4 regions of the Brevibacillus sp. MER 51 genome follow, and region 4 is predicted to be linked to each of the others. Evidence: riboswitches for the same ligand, from Rfam matches in the RefSeq annotation. Region 4 holds a riboswitch; each other region holds the start of a gene.
The links. A riboswitch is a leader RNA that binds a small molecule or an ion and turns the genes downstream of it on or off. The one in region 4 is predicted to bind S-adenosylmethionine.
Positions count from the first base shown of each region.

Region 1: it holds a riboswitch for S-adenosylmethionine, as region 4 does, so the genes downstream of both, metK (methionine adenosyltransferase) here and M3630_RS21095 (sugar ABC transporter substrate-binding protein) in region 4, are expected to answer to the same signal.
Region 2: it holds a riboswitch for S-adenosylmethionine, as region 4 does, so the genes downstream of both, M3630_RS24790 (homocysteine synthase) here and M3630_RS21095 (sugar ABC transporter substrate-binding protein) in region 4, are expected to answer to the same signal.
Region 3: it holds a riboswitch for S-adenosylmethionine, as region 4 does, so the genes downstream of both, M3630_RS13095 (homoserine dehydrogenase) here and M3630_RS21095 (sugar ABC transporter substrate-binding protein) in region 4, are expected to answer to the same signal.

Region 1 is NZ_JAMAUS010000006.1:299,002-304,422, forward strand. It holds gene M3630_RS15440 (S8 family peptidase) at 1-1,934, shown strand, start outside; SAM riboswitch class I at 1,996-2,097, shown strand; gene metK (methionine adenosyltransferase) at 2,231-3,436, shown strand; gene M3630_RS15450 (polysaccharide deacetylase family protein) at 3,588-4,604, shown strand; gene M3630_RS15455 (sensor histidine kinase) at 4,601-5,421, shown strand, end outside.
Region 2 is NZ_JAMAUS010000014.1:104,529-109,949, forward strand. It holds gene M3630_RS24780 (MFS transporter) at 1-387, opposite strand, end outside; gene M3630_RS24785 (ArsR/SmtB family transcription factor) at 384-1,433, opposite strand; gene M3630_RS24790 (homocysteine synthase) at 1,587-2,891, opposite strand; SAM riboswitch class I at 2,981-3,087, opposite strand; gene M3630_RS24795 (rhodanese-like domain-containing protein) at 3,399-3,710, shown strand; gene M3630_RS24800 (SCO family protein) at 3,792-4,418, shown strand; gene M3630_RS24805 (YqzG/YhdC family protein) at 4,415-4,753, opposite strand; gene M3630_RS24810 (hypothetical protein) at 4,857-5,421, shown strand, end outside.
Region 3 is NZ_JAMAUS010000005.1:193,687-199,107, forward strand. It holds gene M3630_RS13090 (CapA family protein) at 1-1,162, shown strand, start outside; gene M3630_RS13095 (homoserine dehydrogenase) at 1,225-2,490, opposite strand; SAM riboswitch class I at 2,578-2,689, opposite strand; SAM riboswitch class I at 2,754-2,860, opposite strand; gene M3630_RS13100 (hypothetical protein) at 2,956-3,093, opposite strand; cobalamin riboswitch at 3,250-3,456, opposite strand; gene M3630_RS13105 (DinB family protein) at 3,477-4,004, opposite strand; gene M3630_RS13110 (cyclase family protein) at 4,022-4,663, opposite strand; gene M3630_RS13115 (Gfo/Idh/MocA family protein) at 4,685-5,421, opposite strand, start outside.
Region 4 is NZ_JAMAUS010000010.1:156,973-162,393, reverse strand. It holds gene M3630_RS21100 (sugar ABC transporter ATP-binding protein) at 1-998, opposite strand, end outside; gene M3630_RS21095 (sugar ABC transporter substrate-binding protein) at 1,092-2,114, opposite strand; SAM riboswitch class I at 2,498-2,617, opposite strand; gene M3630_RS21090 (ATP-binding protein) at 2,819-4,072, shown strand; gene M3630_RS21085 (DUF421 domain-containing protein) at 4,122-4,841, opposite strand; gene M3630_RS21080 (IclR family transcriptional regulator) at 5,126-5,421, opposite strand, start outside.

The sequences.
Region 1 (5,421 bases), on a different contig from region 4:
GTAACAATGAAGTGCTGTATCAAAGCAATACGGGACCTGAGCTTAACCTGGTAGCGCCTGGTTTCAATGTTTATACGACCAAGCTTGGAGGAAAATACGGTTCTTTTAGCGGGACTTCAGCAGCGGCACCACAAGTTGCGGGGGCAGCGGCGCTCATACTAGCTCGTCATCCCAAACTAAGTCCATTTGATGTAAGACAATTGCTTTATCAAACGGCTACCGACTTAGGAGAAAAGGGATGGGACCGGAAAACGGGCTACGGGTTGTTAAATGTCGACAAGGCAGTTCGAACGCCTTTATCCTATGACTTTTTAGAGCCGAATAATCAGACGTACTCAGCGAAGGCGTTCCCGATCGAGTCTCAGATACGTGGAAATTTGGGACCAAAAGACACGATAGACTGGCTGAAGATGGACATCCCTTACGATGGGAAGGTCAGCTTCACAGCGTCAGTGACTTCCGGTATTTCTTCAGCGATGGCAGCTACTTTTTACCCAGAGAATCGTCCGCCGATTACGCAGTACTTCGGGAATGGGGATACGATAACGGTCCCGGTTAAAGCGGGAAAAATGAATATCCGGTTAATGCGTAACGGAGGGGTCAACAACGCTTTTACTTACGTGTTGACGAGTAAGTTTACCATCAATCCGGACCGTAACGAACCGAACGATACCCAAGAGACGGCAAGGCCGCTCGTAGGCAACCAAATCAGTGTAACAGGCAATTTTCACGATGAAGGGGATCAGGATTGGTTCTCCTACTATGTTCGTGAATACGGGCATTTGGATGTCTCCGTTAGTCCTGATAACAAGCGTGTCGATCTATTGCTGAGTATCGGTAAACAAGAGGTCGGAAAAAAGATGGTTGTCTGGGACCCTAACTACGATAATGGAACAAAAGACAATCCGACAGAGCGCGTTCAAAAAGAAGTGTCACCAGGCAAGTATTACATCCGTGTGAGTGAGTACAATCGCAATGCGGTGAATGGCGAATATCAGCTGGATCTGGGATACACGCCAGTAAAAAAAGATTTTAATGAGCCGAATGACACCTATCAAAAAGCGTCTCCGCTAAGCGGGGGGACAGTGATGTCAGGGACGATACCGACAGCTACTGATTCCGACTGGTTCCAATTTACTGTGAATAGTGAATCGTATGTAACGTTCCGAGCGCCATACATTCCTGTTGATAGCGGCTTTCGTTTCGCGCTCTACAGCGATCGAAACATGAACTATGCGATTGCTTCGACGAATGAGGTAGCGGAGCTGTCTAACCGAGGAAACGATATTATCGGTTTGCGTCTGCAGCCAGGAAAATATTATGTGCGCCTTAATAGCGGTACTTCGTTCAAATATGAATCGTACCGACTCACGGTGACGCAGCAAAAATTGATAGCCGGCTATCGCGATATTTCGGACCACTGGGCGCGCTCAGAGATCGTCAGACTCAGCTCACGCGATATTGTAAATGGATTTAATGACGCGTCGTTCAAGCCGAATCAGGCAGTGACCCGTGCAGAGTTTGCGACCATGCTGCTTAAATCGATGCGTGCGACCGGTTCCAAGGTAGCGACTACCTATACCGGAAAAACGACCTTCCGGGATATGCCAAAGCGGCACTGGGCGTATCACAATCTAGGTGTAGCCTACCAATTGGGAATTTTGAAAGGGTACCCGAGGAATGAAATGAAGCCGGATCAGCCGATATCGCGTGCAGAGATGGCGGTAATGATCGCGCGAGCACGTAATGTGTTGATGTATAACCGTGGTACCTCAAATTATCAGGATGTGCCAACGAGTCACTGGGCTTCTCCTGCTATTGAGGCTTTGACATCAAGAAATTGGGTTAATGGGTACGGTTCTTCTTTTAAACCGAATGGAAGGGCAACTCGTGCCGAGGTAGTAGTGGTACTTTCCAAGGCCTATCAACTATAAGTAAAATTTTTCCTATTGACATCTCTGAAAAAAACAATTATTCTATTATCCGTAATGGATACTCTTATCCAGAGCAGGCGGAGGGACTGGCCCTATGAAGCCCGGCAACCGATCTAGAGCGGTGCTAACCAGCAGAACGGACATCTGTTCTGGCCGATAAGAGGATGAAGGAAGCAAAAAACGCTCAAACCTTTTCCTCCTAAAAAACGGAAAAGGTTTTTTATTTGCGTTTACGTAGATAAAATCCTGACTCGGCTACCACACTATTTGTATGAGGTCAAAGGAGGTATTTTCTCATGGCTTTGCAAAAAGGTCGTCGTCTGTTTACATCCGAATCTGTAACTGAAGGACATCCGGATAAAATTTGTGACCAAATTTCCGACTCCATCTTGGATGCGATCCTGTCCAAAGATCCTAACGCTCGCGTAGCTTGCGAAACTTCCGTAACTACTGGTTTGGTTCTCGTAGCAGGTGAAATCACTACAAACACTTATGTGGATATCCAAAAGCTCGTTCGTGAAACCATTCGTGAAATCGGCTATGACCGTGCGAAATTCGGTTTTGACGCTGACACTTGCGGTGTTATTACTGCAATTGGCGAGCAGTCCGCTGACATTGCACTTGGTGTAGACCAAGCATTGGAAGCGCGCGAAGGCAAAATGACTGACGCTGAGATCGAAGCTATTGGTGCTGGTGACCAAGGTTTGATGTTTGGTTTTGCTTGCAATGAAACACCTGAGCTGATGCCACTTCCGATCAGCATGTCCCACCAATTGGCTCGTCGTCTGACTGAAGTGCGTAAAAACGGAACACTTGCTTACCTCCGTCCTGACGGAAAAACACAAGTAACCGTTGAGTACGATGGCGACAAACCAGTTCGCATCGATACAATCGTTATCTCTACCCAACATGCTCCTGAAACAACTCTGGAGCAAATCAAGCAAGATCTGGTTGAACACGTAATCAAACCAGTTGTTCCAGCTGAACTGTTGGACGCTGAAACCAAATACTTCATCAACCCAACTGGCCGTTTCGTAATTGGCGGACCACAAGGGGATGCTGGCTTGACTGGCCGCAAAATCATCGTAGATACTTACGGCGGTTATGCTCGTCATGGCGGCGGTGCGTTCTCCGGTAAAGATCCAACAAAAGTTGACCGTTCCGGTGCTTACGCAGCTCGTTATGTAGCGAAAAACATTGTGGCTGCTGGCCTCGCAGACAAATGCGAAGTACAAGTTGCTTACGCAATTGGTGTAGCACAGCCAGTTTCCATCGCAGTAGATACTTTCGGTACAGGTACCATTTCCGAAGAAGCTCTGGTGAAATTGGTTCGCAAACACTTCGACCTGCGTCCTGCTGGTATCATCAAGCAACTCGACCTGCGTCGTCCTATCTACAAACAAACAGCTGCATATGGCCACTTCGGACGCAATGACCTGAATGTTCCTTGGGAGCAAACAGACAAAGCAGAAGTTCTGAAGCAAGAGGCTGCTCAACTGTAATATTGCTGAATGACATAAAAAGAGCCTGGTATTGCTACTGGGCTCTTTTTCATGTTAGGTGCAAAGTCATCCAATTATTGGGTCAATTGTTGCACAGGAATTTGTAGGACTGTGTCGAATCTCCTAGTGAGGAAGTAGAGGAGGGGTTTTTTTGCCGAACAGAAGGCTCTTCCTGATCGTGTTTCTAACTTTTTTGTTTTTTGCAGTGGCTATTGGGTTGTTAGGCGAATCTTTTCTGGAAAAAAAGAATAAACAAGAAGTGCAACCTTTTCCCCAAGTGGATACGTCTATAAGCATAAGTGAGACAAAAAATGCTGAGCCAAACGTCACACCAATTGAAGAAGCAGCGGTTCAAACGAAAAAGTGGTATAACAATCAGGTTGTGGTTTTGACGTACCATCATGTCACGGATCAATCGAATCAGCGGTATGTCATAGCTCCTGATCAATTTGCCCGACACATGAAATTTTTGCATGATAACGACCTGAATCCGATTTCGCTGGAGGAGTTCCTGCGATTTATGGAGACGGGTACCTTACCGACTGAGAATGCTGTTTTGATTACGTTTGACGATGGGTATGAGAGTTACTACAAAGAAGCATTTCCGATCTTACGTACATACGGCTACCCTTCAGTGAACTTCGCGATTGCGGGGCGCTTAAGAGATGTAGCTGACCGAAAACGGGAGAATATGACGCCACCACTTACGCGTCAACAAGTTAACGAAATGATTCATTCGGGACTGGTTACGATCGGGTCCCATACGTACAGTCTGCATGAAGAGGAAGAACGAAATGAGTGGGGCGATCTTGGCCCAGAAACAGCTCCGGTCTATCTGAAGGACTTGCATCGTTTAGAGGACGAGAAAGAGTACAGAGACCGCCTCTATGTGGATTTTAGTATATCTCGCGTCAGTTTAAGCGAATGGATGAAGCAAGAGATCGAAGTTATCTCCTTGCCGTTTGGCTTCACAAGTCCAATCGTACTGGAGACAGCTCGTCAAGCTGGCTATCGCTATGTATTTACATCCAATCGTGGATTCGTTAAACAAGGAACAGATCCGTTTGCCATTCCGCGCAATGACATGGGACTGCGAGATGTAGAAGAAGAGCACCTCCAACAGTTGTTCACGAAGGCTAAAAAAGAGTTTGAAGGAGAGCAATCATGAACAAAGCGATAGACATCAGCGTGCTGGACGGGGTGATCAAGCGAACGATTGAAACCGTAGAAACGAGTAAAACCCAAATATTTGATATAGCTGAAAACGCCAGACAGCATGGCAACTCATTGAAGTTTGATTTACATGAACTTCGACAAGAGATTTCCAAAGTAATTCAAAAAGTCGATGCGCTTGAACTGGCGTATCGCAAATCGCGCAACAAGCTCGTGCTGGTCAGTCGTAATTTTCATATGTACACGGAGGAGGATATCCGGGTTGCGTATGAAGAGGCGAGCCGTATTCAGGTAGAATTGTCCATTTACCGCGAGCGGGAAAACAATTTGAAGCGCAGAAGAAATGATTTGGAGCGGCAGTTGCGTACCTTGGAAGAAACCATCGTCCGTGCAGAAAAGTTGGTTTCTCAAATGGGCGTCGTGCTTGGCTACTTGACAGGTGACTTAAGCAAGATAGGTGAGGCGCTGGAATCGGCTAAGCAGCATCAGTTGATGGGCCTAAAGGTCATCCAGGCTCAAGAAGAAGAGCGCAAGCGTGTCGCGCGCGAGATTCACGACGGTCCAGCTCAATCGATGGCGAATGTCGTGCTGCGTTCGGAAATTGTAGAGCGCATGTTGAAGAACGAGCGCATTTTGGAAGCGCAAATGGAACTTCACGAGTTGAAGGAAATGGTACGCTTGAGCTTGGCGGATGTTCGGCGTATTATTTTTGATTTGCGTCCAATGGCATTAGATGACTTAGGGCTAGTACCTACCTTGCAAAAATATATTCAAACATGCGAAGAGCGTATTCAGTCTTCTATCGATCTGGT
Region 2 (5,421 bases), on a different contig from region 4:
CTGACTGGCTGGCACATACAGCGGTTGGACGAGACCGTTGATCAAAGAAGTGAAATACAGCGGCCAGAGTGATTCTGTCCCGGAAGTAATGACTGCAAAGGACAAACAAAACGCAGCAGCTCGCATCCATTGAGAAAAAAGCATGACACGCTTCTTATCGAATCGGTCGATGTACGGCCCGGCTACCAACTGAATCGCAAGCGACGGCAAAAAATACAGAAGCCACATCTGTCCGACCGCACCTTGTGAGCCTGTTGCCTGATAGATCAACCAGCTATTGGCGAGGGTACCGAGTGAGGCGCCGAGTTCTGAAATGAGCTGACCGAAAAGAATCCAACGGTAAGAACGCTGCTGCCAGACAGAGGCTTGTACCGCGGTTTGGTTCATGGGTTGCTCCTGTTCAGGAAGTCATCCCACATCAGGGGAAGCTTGTCCAGCGTATGACGGCGTAGTCTGTAACGGGAGCCTGCTTGTTCAACGAGATGGGCAGACCGCAGCATGGACAGGTGATGGTGCACGGTCGATTTCGCCATGGAGAGTTGATCGGTTATCTCTTGCAGACTCAGGTCCTTTTCCGCCAGCAATTTGATCATGCGTAGCCTGTGCTCGTCTCCGAGTGCTTTTAAGGCTTGCACCAGTGAATGGGGTGGCTGATAAGGATCTACAGCATCGTGCAAATTTTCGTCGGCCACAGGGTAATAAAAAATTTTCGTCCCGACAGCATCGGCCTGTACGGTCCACGGGCGATAGATCGCTTGTGGAATCAGCAGTACGCGTGTCACGGAAGGCTCAGGGAGGTAGTTCGAACCCGTCGCATACTCTACCAAGGCTTCCGGGGTGAGCTTTCCTAGCTTGTTTTGCTTTTGCGACCAATCCCGTTCTAGCATGCGAACGATTTCTTCCTCACGCGGCTTGATGTGAGTGGTATACCAGCCTTCCATCAATTGGAGAATATGGCCCCGCAGCTCTTCTGCATCAACGGAAGTAATATGGCCGATATACGATTCAAAAAAGAGGTGCGCACGGCACGCTTCCTGCAAAGCGGCGCAATCATCTTCGCTTCCTTGTGCAGCCTTCCGCCGTGCTTCCTGCATATTTTCACCGAGATAAGGGAGGGCCTCGTATCGGAGCTGTTCGGTTGAGAGCTCTCTGACATACGAGAGGAAGGAATCCAGATCAGCGAAAGGGCAGAGATCAAGCAGTTGCAAAAGCGTCTTCCACGTGTTGTGCTCCTTCGCATATTCGACCTCTTGCCGTACAGAAGGTGATAGCTCGTCCAACAGTTGGCGCCAGTAGGCAGGAGGGTGTTCCATCGTGTGATGCAATTGATCGTAGGTAGCGGCAGCGATTCCCAGGGCAGCTTCGAATAAAGGAGAATACGAGAGATCAACCCGGTAGGTCGTTCGTTCACTGCCAATGTTCAAAATCTTCATGTGATCATCCTTCCAAAATTTGTGCATGATTGTATTTTATAAATACCGAATGTTAAATTCAATGTTTTTCGAACGAAAATAGAAAAGGAAAAGAAGAATCACAAAATCTCTATCCAAAGAGATGACATGATTCTTCTTTCTGTAAAGGTATGGTTAACCTACCGTGGATAATTGCAACGCACGCTGCAGGGCTTGCTCCAAATCGGAAATGATATCGTCAATGGATTCTGTGCCGACGGAGAGGCGAATAAGTCCCGGGGTCACTCCGGCTGCTGCCTGCTCTTCTTCCGTCATCTGCTGATGTGTTGTGCTTGCTGGGTGAATGATGAGTGACTTGGAGTCTCCGACATTTGCGAGATGAGAGAACAGCTTCACTGACTCGATCAATGCTTTTCCTGCCTCAACGCCACCGCGAATGCCAAAGGTCAGAATCGCGCCAGCACCTTTTGGCAAATATTTTTGGGCCAATTCACGCTGGGAGTCTGACTCCAATCCCGGATAACTCACCCACTCTACGGCAGAGTGATTGGCAAGGAATTGGGCTACTGCCAAGGCGTTTTGGCTATGCCGCTCGATGCGCAGATGCAGAGTTTCTAATCCTTGCAGGAACAAGAAGGAGTTGATCGGGGCGACTGCTGCTCCGATATCGCGCTGGAGCTGAACACGGGCCTTGATAATATAGGCAAGCGGACCGACTGCTTCTGTATAGACGACGCCATGATAGCTGGGGTCTGGTGTAGTCAGACCTGGGAATTTTCCGTTGTTCCAGTCGAATTTTCCAGAGTCTACAATGATACCGCCAATTGCCGTTCCGTGGCCGCCGATGAATTTGGTGGTGGAGTGCACGACGATATCGGCCCCGTGCTCAAAAGGACGGCACAAAATCGGAGTTGCAAAGGTGTTGTCCACGATCAAAGGCACGCCATTTTCGTGAGCAATATGGGCGATCGCCCCGATATCAGCGACATCAATGCGCGGGTTTCCGATTGTCTCGCAAAACACGGCTTTTGTCTTTTCATTGATATAGGACCGGAAATTTTCCGGATTGGATTGATCTGCAAAATGAACCTTGATTCCAAGGCGTGGAAGCGTGTGGGCGAACAGGTTGTAGGTACCGCCGTAGAGGCTGCTGGAAGCAACGATTTCGTCTCCTGCATGCGCAATATTTAAGATCGCGAATGTAATGGCAGCTTGCCCGGATGCGGTTGCGAGTGCGCCAACACCACCTTCAAGTAAGGCAACGCGCTTCTCAAACACATCCTGCGTGGGATTCATGATACGTGTATAGATGTTCCCAAACTCTTTTAAGCCAAACAGGTTGGCTGCATGCTCCGTATCGCGGAAAACATAGGAGGTCGTCTGATAGATCGGAACAGCACGCGAGCCTGTTACAGGGTCAACCTCCTGTCCACCGTGTACCGCAAGTGTTTCTGGCTTCCATTGTTGTTGATCGGACATGTCCATCTCTCCTTTTACTATGGGGAATCGGCAAATAAAAAAACGGAGCATTCTCCTGAGAAGAAGAAGCTCCATCATGCACGGGCTTTTGTTCATCTCTCAGAATCACTGGATTCTGCAGGAATTGGCACCATGCAGCTAGTCTGCTGGTTGCCGGGCTTCGTAGGGCCTGTCCCTCCACCGCTCTTGATGAAAACAATTGTTGTCGTAATTGTATGAAAATAAAGCCTTGCTGTCAACGATAAATATACAGTTATCGGGGAGGTTTTTATGTATATATGAATGAAGGTGGTTCACTCATGCCATTAATTTGTAACGGTTTTGTCTCAAGCTGTTCACATCCCGTGTGGCTATTGCCGCAGCGAAATAGGAGATAATGGTAGAAAATGGGGAGTATGGATGCATGGTGAAGCCAAGTGCTCTTCGCGTTAGAAAAGTAAAAAAGCGTGTGATATCATGGAGGTGGTTACAACTGATCTGATTGTACATATAGGAGGATAAATAGCGATGAGCCATGGAGTAAAGGAAATTACACCACAAGAGCTGTTGGAAAAGCTGGAAGCCAAAGAGGAACTGCAAGTCATTGATGTACGTGAAGTGGAAGAGTGGAATGCAGGTCACATTAAAGAGGCAAAGCTAATCCCGCTCGGCTTTTTGCCACATCGCATTGATGAATTGGATAAGAACATTCCGATTGTGATGGTTTGCCGCAGTGGTGCCAGAAGCAATACAGCTACAGAGTATTTGAGTGCACAAGGATACGACGTGGCAAATATGGTTGGCGGCATGCTCGCATGGCCAGGTGAAGTGGAACAGTAAGACGTGATAGAAACAGTGTGAATGCCTCCCGTGTGTAATCAGGAGGCATCACGCATGGGACAAGCAGGGAGGTAGCAACCCGTGAGTGAAGGAGCACAATTGCAGCAGGAATCTGCAATGAAAAAACATTGGTTTCCTGTGTTAGCTGGTATTATCCTTTTGGCTATCATCGGAGTATTTGGTTATAATTACATGACAGAAGAGAAGATCGAAGTGTTGAAGCCGATCGCGGATTTCACCTTGGACAACAGTGACGGAACAACCTATACATTTAATTCAAGTGCTGGCAAGGTACGATTGGTAGAGTTTATGTTTACCAAGTGCCCGGATATTTGTCCGGCGACTACGTTCAACATGGCCAAACTGCAAGATCAGCTGAAGGAAAAGGGACTGTTCGGAGACAAAGTGGAGTTTGTTTCCATTTCTTTTGACCCTGATAACGATACACCGGAAGTCTTGCAGGAGTATGCAGCCAAGTTCAAGGCAGATCAGAGTGGCTGGAAGTTCCTGCGTGGGGACGCTCAGGATGTAGAGAAAGTGACGAAGGATTTTGGTCTGATGGTCATTAAGGAGCCAGATGGTTCTTATTCACATACGGCTCGCATGTTCCTGGTGGATGGAGATGGAAACATGCGTCGCGCGTACGGGATGGCAGCCAACATGGAACTGGATGTCATGATGAAAGAGATGGTACAGCTCGCTGACTAGCGGGTCTCCTCATAGGAGATGTTTACGACTTCTTCTGTCTGATTCACGAATTCAATATGAACGAGTAACGCCCACCTGCGATTGCTTTCTTGAAGCAAGAGCTTAAACGTCTCTTCCGACGTGGTGGGCGTTTTTTGTTTTCGTCCGACATGCAGGTAATCCACAATTTGAGCGCTTGGATATCGCTTCATCGTTTCCTGCATTGCGAGTCTGCCCCATTTTGCATAGGAAGGCTGGGCATAGGTAGGGACCGTCTGAAAGATGAAGAGGAAAAGTACGATAGAGAGAAGGGGCATCATGTTCCGATAGCGAAATAGGCGACGAGCGGTTTGCACTTGCTGATCCCTCTCCTTTTCGAAATGGCTTGCCATGTATTTTGAAGACTTTTCGGAATATGATTCGTAGAAAATAATGACAATGAAGTGCGGGAGGTATTCGATGCATTACTTGCTCATTCCCTTATTTGGCGTTCCTGTGTTAGTGGGGGTTCTTGCGGCGATTTTCCAAAAGCCTCCTTTCTGGAAAAAATGGGGGCTCACGATTGCTTCAGCCGTATTGATTTACGGGGGCTGCTTTGCCGCGAATGTATATTGGCAAATGAAGTATGGCATTCCTGTTCTGCCCACGGAGGCCGACTTGGAGGTATTTTTCTATTTTTGTATCCTGTTGGTGTTTGTTTGTATCCTCCTGTATATTGGCTTTTTGATCACGATGAGAAAACAGTTTTGGAAGATGAACCTCGTTTTTCTATGCACAGCTTTTGGTTTGTTTAGCTTTTTTGCTGCTGCCTTTTTAGGGATGGGTCCCTTTTTGAAGAAAGCGGAGTACGTTATCGTCGTACAAAAAGCAAAAGACCAGTGGAAAGAGGCGAAGATGGACAATGAGAAGCCCATTGACCTCGCCCTCGTATACAGCAGACAAGAGTGTACGAAAAATTGTGCCGGGTATCCTTATTCAAGCCTCATTCTGGTACGGAATCAGTCGGACCAGCCGTTGGAGATCG
Region 3 (5,421 bases), on a different contig from region 4:
GAACAGATCAAGCCGGATACATGCTCGGCGCAAGCGCTCACGCAGAAAATGGGTACGTATGGGAAAGAACACGCTCCTATTTAGCTTGTTGGCCATCTTCGTCGTCGGAACCTACTACCTATTCCAAATTGCCATGGATGGAGAACATGCCAACCCGAACACACAGCCTACTCCTGACAATACCGCAAACCAAAAGACTTCTGTGCAGCTCACCTTTGTCGGTGACATCATGATGTCAGGAAATGTTGAGAAAACCTTACTCGCAAACAGCTATGACTACCCATATAAACATGTAAGCTCGCTCTTTTTGCAAGATGATATCACCATTGCCAATTTGGAGACGCCGATCACCGCCACAGGTGTTGCCGCTCAAAACAAGGAGTATGTCTACAAATCATCGCCACTTGCTGTTCCTGCCATGAAAAACGCGGGGATTGATGTGGTGAATCTCGCCAATAACCACTCCATGGACCAAGGAGTTCCAGGATTGTTGGATACTTTTGACGCTTTGGACGAAAACCGGATTGAATACGTCGGCGCCGGTAAAGATGCCAGCCGTGCCTATTCACCTGTATTCATAGAAAAGAACGGCATCAAGATCGCGATTCTCGGCTTCAGCAGGGTCATTCCCGAAACGAGCTGGTTTGCAGGAGATTCCCAGCCAGGTATGGCCGCTTCCTATGATCCTACACTGGCAGTGAAAGCGATCCAGGATGCGAACAGCCAAGCTGATCTCGTCGTGGTGATTGCACACTGGGGCAAGGAACGCTCCGACTATCCTGTCGATCATCAAAAAGAGCTGTCCCGTGCCTACATCGATGCTGGTGCAGATTTGATTGTTGGCGGTCATCCCCACGTACTTCAAGGCTTTGAACGATACAACGACAAATGGATTGCGTACAGTCTTGGCAATTTCATTTTTACACGGTCAAACGAACCCAAGACTTGGGAAACGATGGTCCTGCAAGCAAGCTGTACGAAAAGCGGCGATTGTGAACTGACGATGCTTCCGTTTCACGCAGAATTGGGACAAGCCGTACCCATGAATGAAAGCAATGGCGCTGCCCTGCTAAAACGCATCGAATCCATTTCTGAGAGTGTCGACATTCAAAGTGACGGGCGTGTGCAGCCACATGCTAATGCGGTGGAGACTGCCCCCTGACAAAAGAAGCCGTGTTTCCAGATACCTAGAAATACGGCTTTTCTTCATATGATTCCTCTTCCTTACGCAGATTCAAGAACAGGGAAGCAGCGCACTTCTAAGCCAAAATCATTTTTCAAGAAAGACTCATGCTCTTCACTGATTCCTGTCACGATCAAGCCTGCGCGCAAGACGCCACCCAAATCGAATTGGACTTTTAGCTTATGCACGTTCACTCCTGCCTGCTGAAGGAAATGCAAGACTCGGTCTGGCGTCGCAGTATGACATGAGCCCTCAAGATAACACAGGACGTGTTCTGCCGAGTCCGATGTAGCTCCAGCTTTGTCAGCCGTTTTTTCTTTCCAGGTAGGATGCGGCGTGAATGGCTGTGTCAATAAATAGGCCAAATCCTCCACGACTGCACTTGCTGTAGGAAGCTCTCCTGCCCCTCTTCCTGTAAACAGCAAGTCCCCCACGATGTTGCCGGATAGCTGGACAGCATTAAATGCGTCGTGGATTTGCGCCAACGGATGGCTCAGCGGAAGCATAGTTGGTTCAACAGATAGGCGAATTCCTTTCTCAGCTTGATAGGCCTGCGCGATCAGCTTGATCCGATACCCCAGCTCGCTTGCAATCCGAATGTGACCTGCTGACAAATCTGCAATTCCTTTACGAACAACATCCGCTAAAGGCAGCGATTCTCCGTAAACAAGCTGTGCCAAGATATACAATTTGTACATAGCATCGAAGCCTTCTACATCCGAACGAGGGTCTGCTTCCGCATAGCCCAGCTCCTGCGCTTGCTTGAGCACCTCCTGATATGAGAGCTGCTCTGCTTCCATTTTCGTCAAGATGAAGTTCGTTGTTCCGTTGAGAATACCGCGAACACCTTGGATATCATTCGTGCGAAGGAACTGCCTCAGCACACTCAAGATCGGGATGCCCCCTGCCACACTCGCTTCATAGGCAAGATGCACTTGATGCTGATTTGCCAAATCGACTAGCTCTGTTCCTTTTTTCGCCAGGAGCTCTTTGTTGGCCGTTACCACATGGCAGCCCTTTTCGATCAAAGCACGAACGTAGTCATAGGTAGGTTCTACACCACCCATGACCTCCACCACGATATCCACATCGCTTCTCAATACATCCTCAAAATCTGTTGTCAATAAAGCCGGGTCGACATGAACCGCCCGCTCTTTTTCCGAGTCACGCACCAATGCCTTGACGATCTCAATTCGTTTACCCAGACGAGTAGCCAGCTTCTCCTGTTGCGAGCGAATCGTTTTGATTACGCCTCCACCCACTGTCCCCAATCCCAATAATCCTACGCGTACCACTTCTGCACTCATTCTAACCACCCCATACCCCGAATTTTGGATAAAAAGAAAAAGCCATCTTCGATAAGAAGAAGGCTTGTAAGTAGCTAATGCTCCCCCTCCTTATCTCCCAGGACGTATATGTCCTGCAGGAATTGGCACCTTGTCACAAAATATGCGTGACGGTTGCCGGGCTTCATCGGGCCAGTCCCTCCACCTCTCTGGATAAAGAAAATATGAAATTAAAAAACCTTCTTCGCTAAGAAGAAGGTTCATCTACCAATGGAGTAACCCGCTTCTTATCTTTCGAGACGAAACGTCTCGCAGGAATTGGCACCTTGTCGCTATATGCAACGGTTGCCGGGCTTCATCGGGCCAGACCCTCCACCTCTCTGGATAAGAACCATTTATGCTGTTGAGCTTTATTCTAAGAAATTCCAAGGCAAGCGTCAACAAAATTCTTTCTTTTCTGATTGCAAGCTGATTTTGGCAAAGCTTTCAGTTGTAGGTGAACAGGCTCTCTACCTCTTCCATACTGCAGCAAGTGCAATGAAACACGCCCTCGTGGCAGTCCTCAGGCAGCTCCTTTTCCTCAACATATCCGCACCATTGGCAAATAAAAACTTGAATCATCATACGCCCTCCTCTTCTTTTATCCTGCCCAAAATAAAAAAAGCATTTTCCGCTCGACCGTGACGATCGTTAGAAAATGCCAGAAAAAGAGGGACGTACTTGTCCACTCGCTGTTTTTCGCAAGCCATCTCTAACACCTCCCTATCTCCCGTAGGTCTATCAGTGTTGTCGAAACAGGCAGGTCTCCTGACTATGGGTTCATCGTCTAGCGTCGCCTTCCCCGTCTATTTGGATAGACCAGTGGCTTGTTGGACGCTGACTCCCCTCTTACAGTGGCGGGACCGTGTCGGATTTGCACCGAGCTTCCCTATTATCCTTGTGGCGAATATGTTTACGCCCTAAAGAACCTGTTTCCACCTATGAAATTGTCTTTCTCACTACTACCCTCACATTTTACCTTCCCCCAAATACCGCTCTTTCAAAATGGTAGTGTGGTGAGCTTCATGTCCAGCAATCGCGTAGGCCAATGTCCTTGCAGATAGTTTGTTTCCGTTGGCAAGTCCTGTACGCAACCATGCTTCCGGAGAGATTCCGCGGACCTGCGCGATGGTGGAAGCACGAACAGCCTTATACTCTTCCAGTAAATCAGACAGGTCTCTTAGCTGAAAATACCCGTGTTCGACAAAAGCATTCTCATCAAAACCAACGAGGGGTGTCTGATCTCCTCTCGCGATTCTTAACAAGCGATAGCTCATGATGCGTTCTGTATCGACGAGATGACCCAAAACCTCTTTTACCGTCCATTTGCCTGGTGCATACCGATAATCCATTTGCTCGGGCGCAAGTGAGGAAAATAATGCGACTTGCCTCTCTCCTTGTTGTGTGAGGATCGTTTGCAGCTCCCCCTCGGGTACAAGTCCAATATAATAGTCAAAATAAGCAGCGTATTCATCCCGCTCTGGTCGTCTGAGCATATGCTTCCCACTCCTCGTCATTCAGTTTCGATAGACAAATTGCTATGTAAACCTTCAAACAGTAGGACCCTTGCCGGGGCTGCATCGGTGCCAATCAGCTTGAGTGGGGCAGCTACCAGAAAGTACTCGCCTGGCGGGACCTCTGCTAGCCGCAAGCCTTCAATGACAATGACTCCCGCTGCAAACAGCTTTTTATGTGTGGGGTGACCTTCCTGACTACGTTCGATTCCAAGTGCATCGGTACCAATACCCCGCACCCCCAGCTCACTTACATATTCCGCACCTTCCTCTGACAGAAAGATGAATTCAAAAGAGAACGCCTCTTCAAAAGAGTTTTTCGTTTTAAACAGGACAAAATCTCCCCGCGCAAGATCGAATCTCTCCAAGTCAGCGCGTGTGATCCTGTCTTCTACAGCTGTGAGATCGAGAACCTTGCAATTGCCCACTAGCTTCTCCAAGGAAATACTCTCAAATGTATCGCCAGCATTCACCATGTGCAGGGGAGCATCCACATGGGTACCCGTGTGAAGGTCCATATCGATTCTCGATTCGGTTACATACCCACTGGTAGCCGTATGTATTTTCGGCTGCTTTTCCGGCTTGTTTTTATATACCGTCATTCCTTCGTACACGGTGGCGGTTACATCATACATTTTCATCCCAAACCCACTCCCCTTTGCCTACTGTTTTTTTCGATCCGCTGGAAAAGCAATCCCCATCTGTCTTCTCGCTTCATCCATGACCTGCATGGCCATTTTGGAAACTTCATGCGAATTCGTTGCGGATTGTCTGGCCCCAATCCTTGCCAAGCGCAAGAATTCTCTTATTTCATAGTGCATAGTCTTCGGGGTCTGTGGCCTTGTTACTTGCTCGATTCGTCCGTCCCTGTAACGAATGTCCACTTCTTTGAGATGGTTGATTCGATCGATCACCATCGTGGCATCCTCCCCTTGAATTTCTGCTGGCTGATAGGAGGTCGTAATTTTCGAGTAGCTAATGATGGCATCCATTTGGCGATACTTCAACAGCATACTGCCTTCTCCATCCACGCCAGAATCAAGCACAATTCCTCCTGCTTTGACGTCGTCTGGTCTGCCAAAAAGGATGAGTAACGGATAAAGACAATAAATACCGATGTCCATCAAGGCTCCGTTTGAAAAAGCAGGATCAAAAGCACGTAAAACCTTCCCTTCGCGGTAGGCGTCATAGCGCGAAGAATATTGGCAATTGCTCGCAATAAAACGCCGTACTTTTCCCAGCTTGTGAAGGTTGTCTTGTATCGCAAAAAAATTGGGCAACAGTGTAGATTTGACAGCCTCCATGAGAAGCACGTCATTTCTTTTCGCTGCCTCGATCATTTCTTCTACCTCAATTGCATTGGAAGCGAGTGGCTTTTCACACAATACGTGCAGCCCCG
Region 4 (5,421 bases):
AGTACGATTCCGGCATCGACGGCGTCTTTTGGCGAGCGCAGTTGGATACGTCTTCCATGCAATCGAATGGCTCCAGCCTTTGCCTCATCTGCACCGAAGAGCAATCGGGCGAGCTCAGTCTTCCCTGCCCCGACTAGACCGACGACACCCACGATCTCTCCCTCGCGCACCTGCAGGTCGACTCCGTGTACTTTGCCGCCAGCTACACCTGACGCCTCAAAAATCGTTTCGCCAATCGGCACTTCGAGCTTCGGGAACTCCTCGTCAAAGCTTTTGCCCAGCATGTTCGCAATCACTTCGTCCATGTTGGTCTTCACCGTGTCTGTGGTCATGACGTGCTGTCCATCGCGCATGATCGTGATCCGATCACAGATTTCAAAGATTTCCGGCAGGCGGTGGGAGATATAAATGATCCCGACTCCAGCTTTTTTCAACTGCGCAATGATTTGAAACAGCCGCTCGCTCTCCTTCGTGCTCAGCGGCGCTGTCGGTTCATCGAAAATAACGTACTTCGCCTTTTGAACGGTCGCCCGTGCAATCAAAATCAATTGCTTTTCCGACAGCGTACATTCCTCGACGAGCATCCTCACCGGAATGGAAAAGCCGAAGTTTTTTAAAATCTGCTCCGTTTCGTTGTACAAGCTCTGCCAGTTGATCAGTCCTTTGGTTTTCGCCTGGACGAGCTGGTCCGCCAATATGTTTTCGGCGACGCTCAAATACGGGATCAAGGCGGTGTCCACTTCCTGATATACACATTGGATGCCCTGTGCTTTGGCATCCTGCGGCGAATTGATCGTCACAGCCTGTCCATCGATGGTGATCGTACCGCCATCTGCCTGATACGCTCCCGTGAGAATTTTCATCAAGGTACTCTTTCCCGCGCCATTGGCTCCGAGCAGTGCGTGAACCTCTCCTGCACGCACCTCAAAATTAACGGATCGCAGGGCAGGAACCCCAGAAAATTGCTTCGCCATCCCTTTCATCTGCAATGTGGACATGTTTCACACCTCCTGTTTACCTGCGTGTTCCCACCTCTATAAGGAAAAATCCCGTTGACGGTTACAGCTCAACGGGAAAAGCCAATTTGGTTCTTACTTGCCCCACTCTTGTACGTATTGGGACAGGTCGCCCATCGTTGCTTTTTTATCCTTCGGCAGGTCCTCTTGTTTCACCAGCACTGGGGTTAGCTTCACGTTGTCTGGCACCTGCTCGCCTTTGATTTTTTGGAACACGGTTTGGGCATGGATGCGTCCGATATTGGATGGGTCTACTGCTGCCGTCGCTGCCCACGGAGAGTTTTCCGCCTGGATCATTTGCAGATCCTCATCGCTCAAATCGATGGAGTATACTTTGATTTCCGTACGGCCTGCTTGCTGGATGGCGCGTGTCGCCCCTTTGGCAAATTCATCCCATGCCGCCCATACCGCTGTGATGTCACCTTTGTTCGGATACTTTTTCAAGATCGCTTCCATCTGCGTTTGTGTATCGAGGGCCGTATTGTTGGTAGCAGAACCGAATGCCGCAATCTCTTTCAAATCCGGATATTTCTTCTGGAAAGCTTCATAGGTCACTTGGCGCTTTTCCATAGGCGCAAAGCCAGCTACCCAAATTTTCACAATATTGCCTTTGCCGTTTGTATCTGCCGCCAGCTTCTCCAGGCTCAGCTCTGCCAACTTGTTGTCATCCTGCGCCACAACTGGCACACCCGGAATGTTGATGTCTGTATCAAACAGAACGACCGGGATTTTTTTATCCACAGCCTTTTGCGTGCCCTGCTGCAACGCTTCCGCCGTACCATGATCAATCAGAATGCCGTCGAACTTTTGGTTCACAGCCGCATCGAGATTGGACGCCATTTTTGCCAGATCGGTATCTGCATTGAAAACGGTCAACTCGCCGCCGTTTTTCTCCACCTCTGTCTTCACGCCATTGATGTATTGTGCAGAAAACGTTCCTACGTTCTGACGCATGATCAATGCGATTCTCTTCGCCTTCTCTCCCGAAGCACTGCCGTTTGTGCTGCCGGTTCCCGTTGTTGCCCCGCTGCCGCATGCCGTCACAAGAACAGATGCTGCCAAAACAAGTGATGTGATCAGACCGAGTTTCTTTTTCATTGAGATGTTCCCCCTTTTTCTTTTTAAAACACATAACAAAATTAAAAATTTTGTTTCCCCTCATTCGATCGAAGCTTCTTTTGATTTCACTTTCAAAAAGGAAAGAAACTTCGTAGAAGAAGCGCATTTCCAGTCCAAGCGCCTCTGGAGCCCATCTCAGCGTAGGAAGAAATAGCGGGGAATTTCAGCTTTTATTACATACAAAAACGCATTCGCGTTTTCAGGTTTGAAGCGCTCCCGCTATTTCTTCCGAAGCGGACAGTCTTCACTCACAGCGGGGCGGAGGCCGAAGCGTAGACTGGAAATGCGCTTCTTCCCCGCGACAGCTACGCAAAAAATCCTCTTTCACAGAGAAAGAGGACAAAAATCGACAAGATTCTCGCCTCTTATCTGTCAGGTATTCTACCTGTTGGAGTTAGCACCTTGGCTCGAAAGAACGCATTCTCTCGTGCTAGGTTGCCGGGCTTCATAGGGCCATTCCCTCAGCCTTCTCTTGATAAGAGTTGTTTCTATTTTCAAAACGTTTGTATAAGTATATACAGAATATAATCTGGCAATTACCTATCTGTCAACTAGGTTTACGAAACAACTTTCTTGATAAATATTCCAGTTTCTTCTGTAACATCAAGAGGGATTTTGTTGTGTCTTGTCGAATTATCGTAGATTGATACAAGCCTAGCAAATATTTGCGATGGGGATGCTACATGAGTCTATTAAAAGAAGTCATTCTTCAATGGTGTTTCGCCATTATCCCGTTTGTGTTTTTCAACATTTATTACCGTGACAAAATGAGGAACTACAGCCGTTCCTTTATTGTCATCACCAGCTCAGCCTGCATGTTTCTCGCGATGACCTTCGCCCCGAGTGTCACGAATGGCATGTTTTTTGATATCCGACATGTCATCATTCTTTTCGGACTGGTTTATGGCGGAGTCGAGATTGCCTTGCTCCTTCTGATTGAAGCCTTGGTTTATCGGTACTACCTCGGTGGCGAAGGAACATGGGTTGCCCTGCTGATCCTTACAGTCAATTTTGTCATATCACTCTTTTTGTATCGACACTACAAAGCCAGTTATCGGAAAACACTGTATCTTTTTATGACGAGTGCGATTTTTTCTGCGGTTGCTTTAGGGACTACCTATTACTTTTTTCCCACCTATGTAACTCAACACCTCGTTTACTACACCATAGTGATTCCTATTCAAAACTTTTTCGGCCTCTGGTTATTAATGTCGCTTTTCAGCAAATGCGTTTCGGATAAGGAGCTGTTTATCCGCCACGCGCAAAACGAAAAAATCCAGACGATGAGCCATGTTGCTGCATCGCTCGCACATGAGGTTCGCAATCCGCTGACAGCAGTTAAAGGCTTCTTGAAATTAATACAGGAATGTCCGGAAAATTTGGTAAAAGTCGATCAATACATTCGGATCAGTCTCGATGAAATCCAACGGACAGAAGCCATTTTGACCGAGTACCTTGCGATTTCCAAGCCGCTCAAGGAACGGCATGAGATCATTAATGTCAGTGAGCATCTGCATGCCATCCGTGAAGTGATGCTCCCCTTTGCCAATATGCATAACGTGGAGCTTACGCTGCAAGACTTTGAGAGACCTGTTACGATCAAGGCCAATCCAGATGAGTTCAAGCAAGTGTTGGTGAATTTCATCAAAAATGCCATCGAGGCATGCTCGGATATTTCGGACGGAAAAGTCTCCCTGGACTTGCTCATCGAGCGAAACAAAGCCCTATTGGTGATCAAGGATAACGGTGTCGGCATGGATGCAGGACAGATCAGCCGCCTCGGAACGATTTACTTTTCTACGAAAACAACCGGGACCGGTCTTGGGTTGACGTACTCCTATCATGTCATCCATGCGATTGGCGGAACGGTCAATGTATCAAGCAAACCGCGAGTAGGAACCAAATTCACCATTATGCTCCCGTATAAGGCACAGTGACTTCATGCAATTTTTTTGCAGAGGGACTGTGCCTTTTTCCATTCAATCGCTAATGATGCAGCGGGGGCACTTGTGGTTCTTTTTCGTTTTTCAAGGTGAACTGCAGTTCATTTTGGCGATTGATTGTTGCAAGAAAGACTTGTTCGGACACGATCCCCTTTTTCTTCAATTCGTGCACCAGCCATTGTTCACCGCGGTTCCGGTATGACAGTACATCCGGATAAATCTTGCCTTCTACAATGACAGGCAACGCCATTCCCGTAGAAGAAGTCTGGATACCCAAATCCTGTTTCGTTACGACCTGCCGCTCTACTTTCTTGAGCACAGTCAAACGACCATTCGCCTCGATAATGGCCAAATCAATCTCTGCCAGGTCAAAAATATCTTTTTCGCGAAGCATATGGAGCACATTATCGAGCGAATAGCGGATTTTTTTCAAGTTTTTGACGTGAAAAGTCCCGTTAAAAAAAATGACAGTCGGTTCAAATGTAACCATTCTGCCAAACCAGCGAAAGACAATGGACAACTGAGATACGACCCGTTGCAGGACGCCCAACGTCAGAATCGCTACTGCAATCGGAATATGCCGGACATCTGGCTCTGCAATGTCAGCCCCCGCCACTGACCCCAACGTAATAATGATGATAAAGTCAAAAACAGGTAGCTCACCAATCGAGCGCTTCCCCATGAACAAGGTGATGATCAGTAATAAAGGAATAATCGTGCATACGCGCCCGATGACAAGTATGCTTTCTCCGAGTACTTCCACATTTGTCCCTCCCCTCACGCTTTACTATGCAATTTCTGGGAAGGCATTATGCAAAAAGAAACACCAGGAGTCTTCCCCTGGTATCTCTCTTTATTCGTATGGCATCCATTCTCCCGTCGGGGACTGAGCGATTTATGTTGGAGATAAGCCCGTGCCGCGGCATGTACAGTTACTTGTTGGTTGCGTAACCCACAATGGGCTTGAGAAGAGCAAAGCAGCAGCTCCTACTGTGATCATCAGCAAAAGGGAAATGGTACAAGGAAATCAAAATAAAAAAAGGCCAGTCAAGCCTTTGACAGGCCGCCTAGCCGTTGCGAGGTTTTGAGAGCGACATCCTTTACCCGTTCAATCAAATACTGGAGTCGTTCCTCCTTCAAATCATACGTAACAATTCCAATGCTTAATGCCCCGACTACCTTTTGTGTGTAATCAATCACCGGTGCTGCGACGGATGCCGTATTTTCCGTCCGCTCCGCAAAGCTGACCGCATGTCCAGCTGCCCTGATCTCCTGAAGCTTCTCCATAAAAGCAGGCACCTGCTCTTCACCCACTAGCTGCACTACGGTTTGTCGTGCTTCCT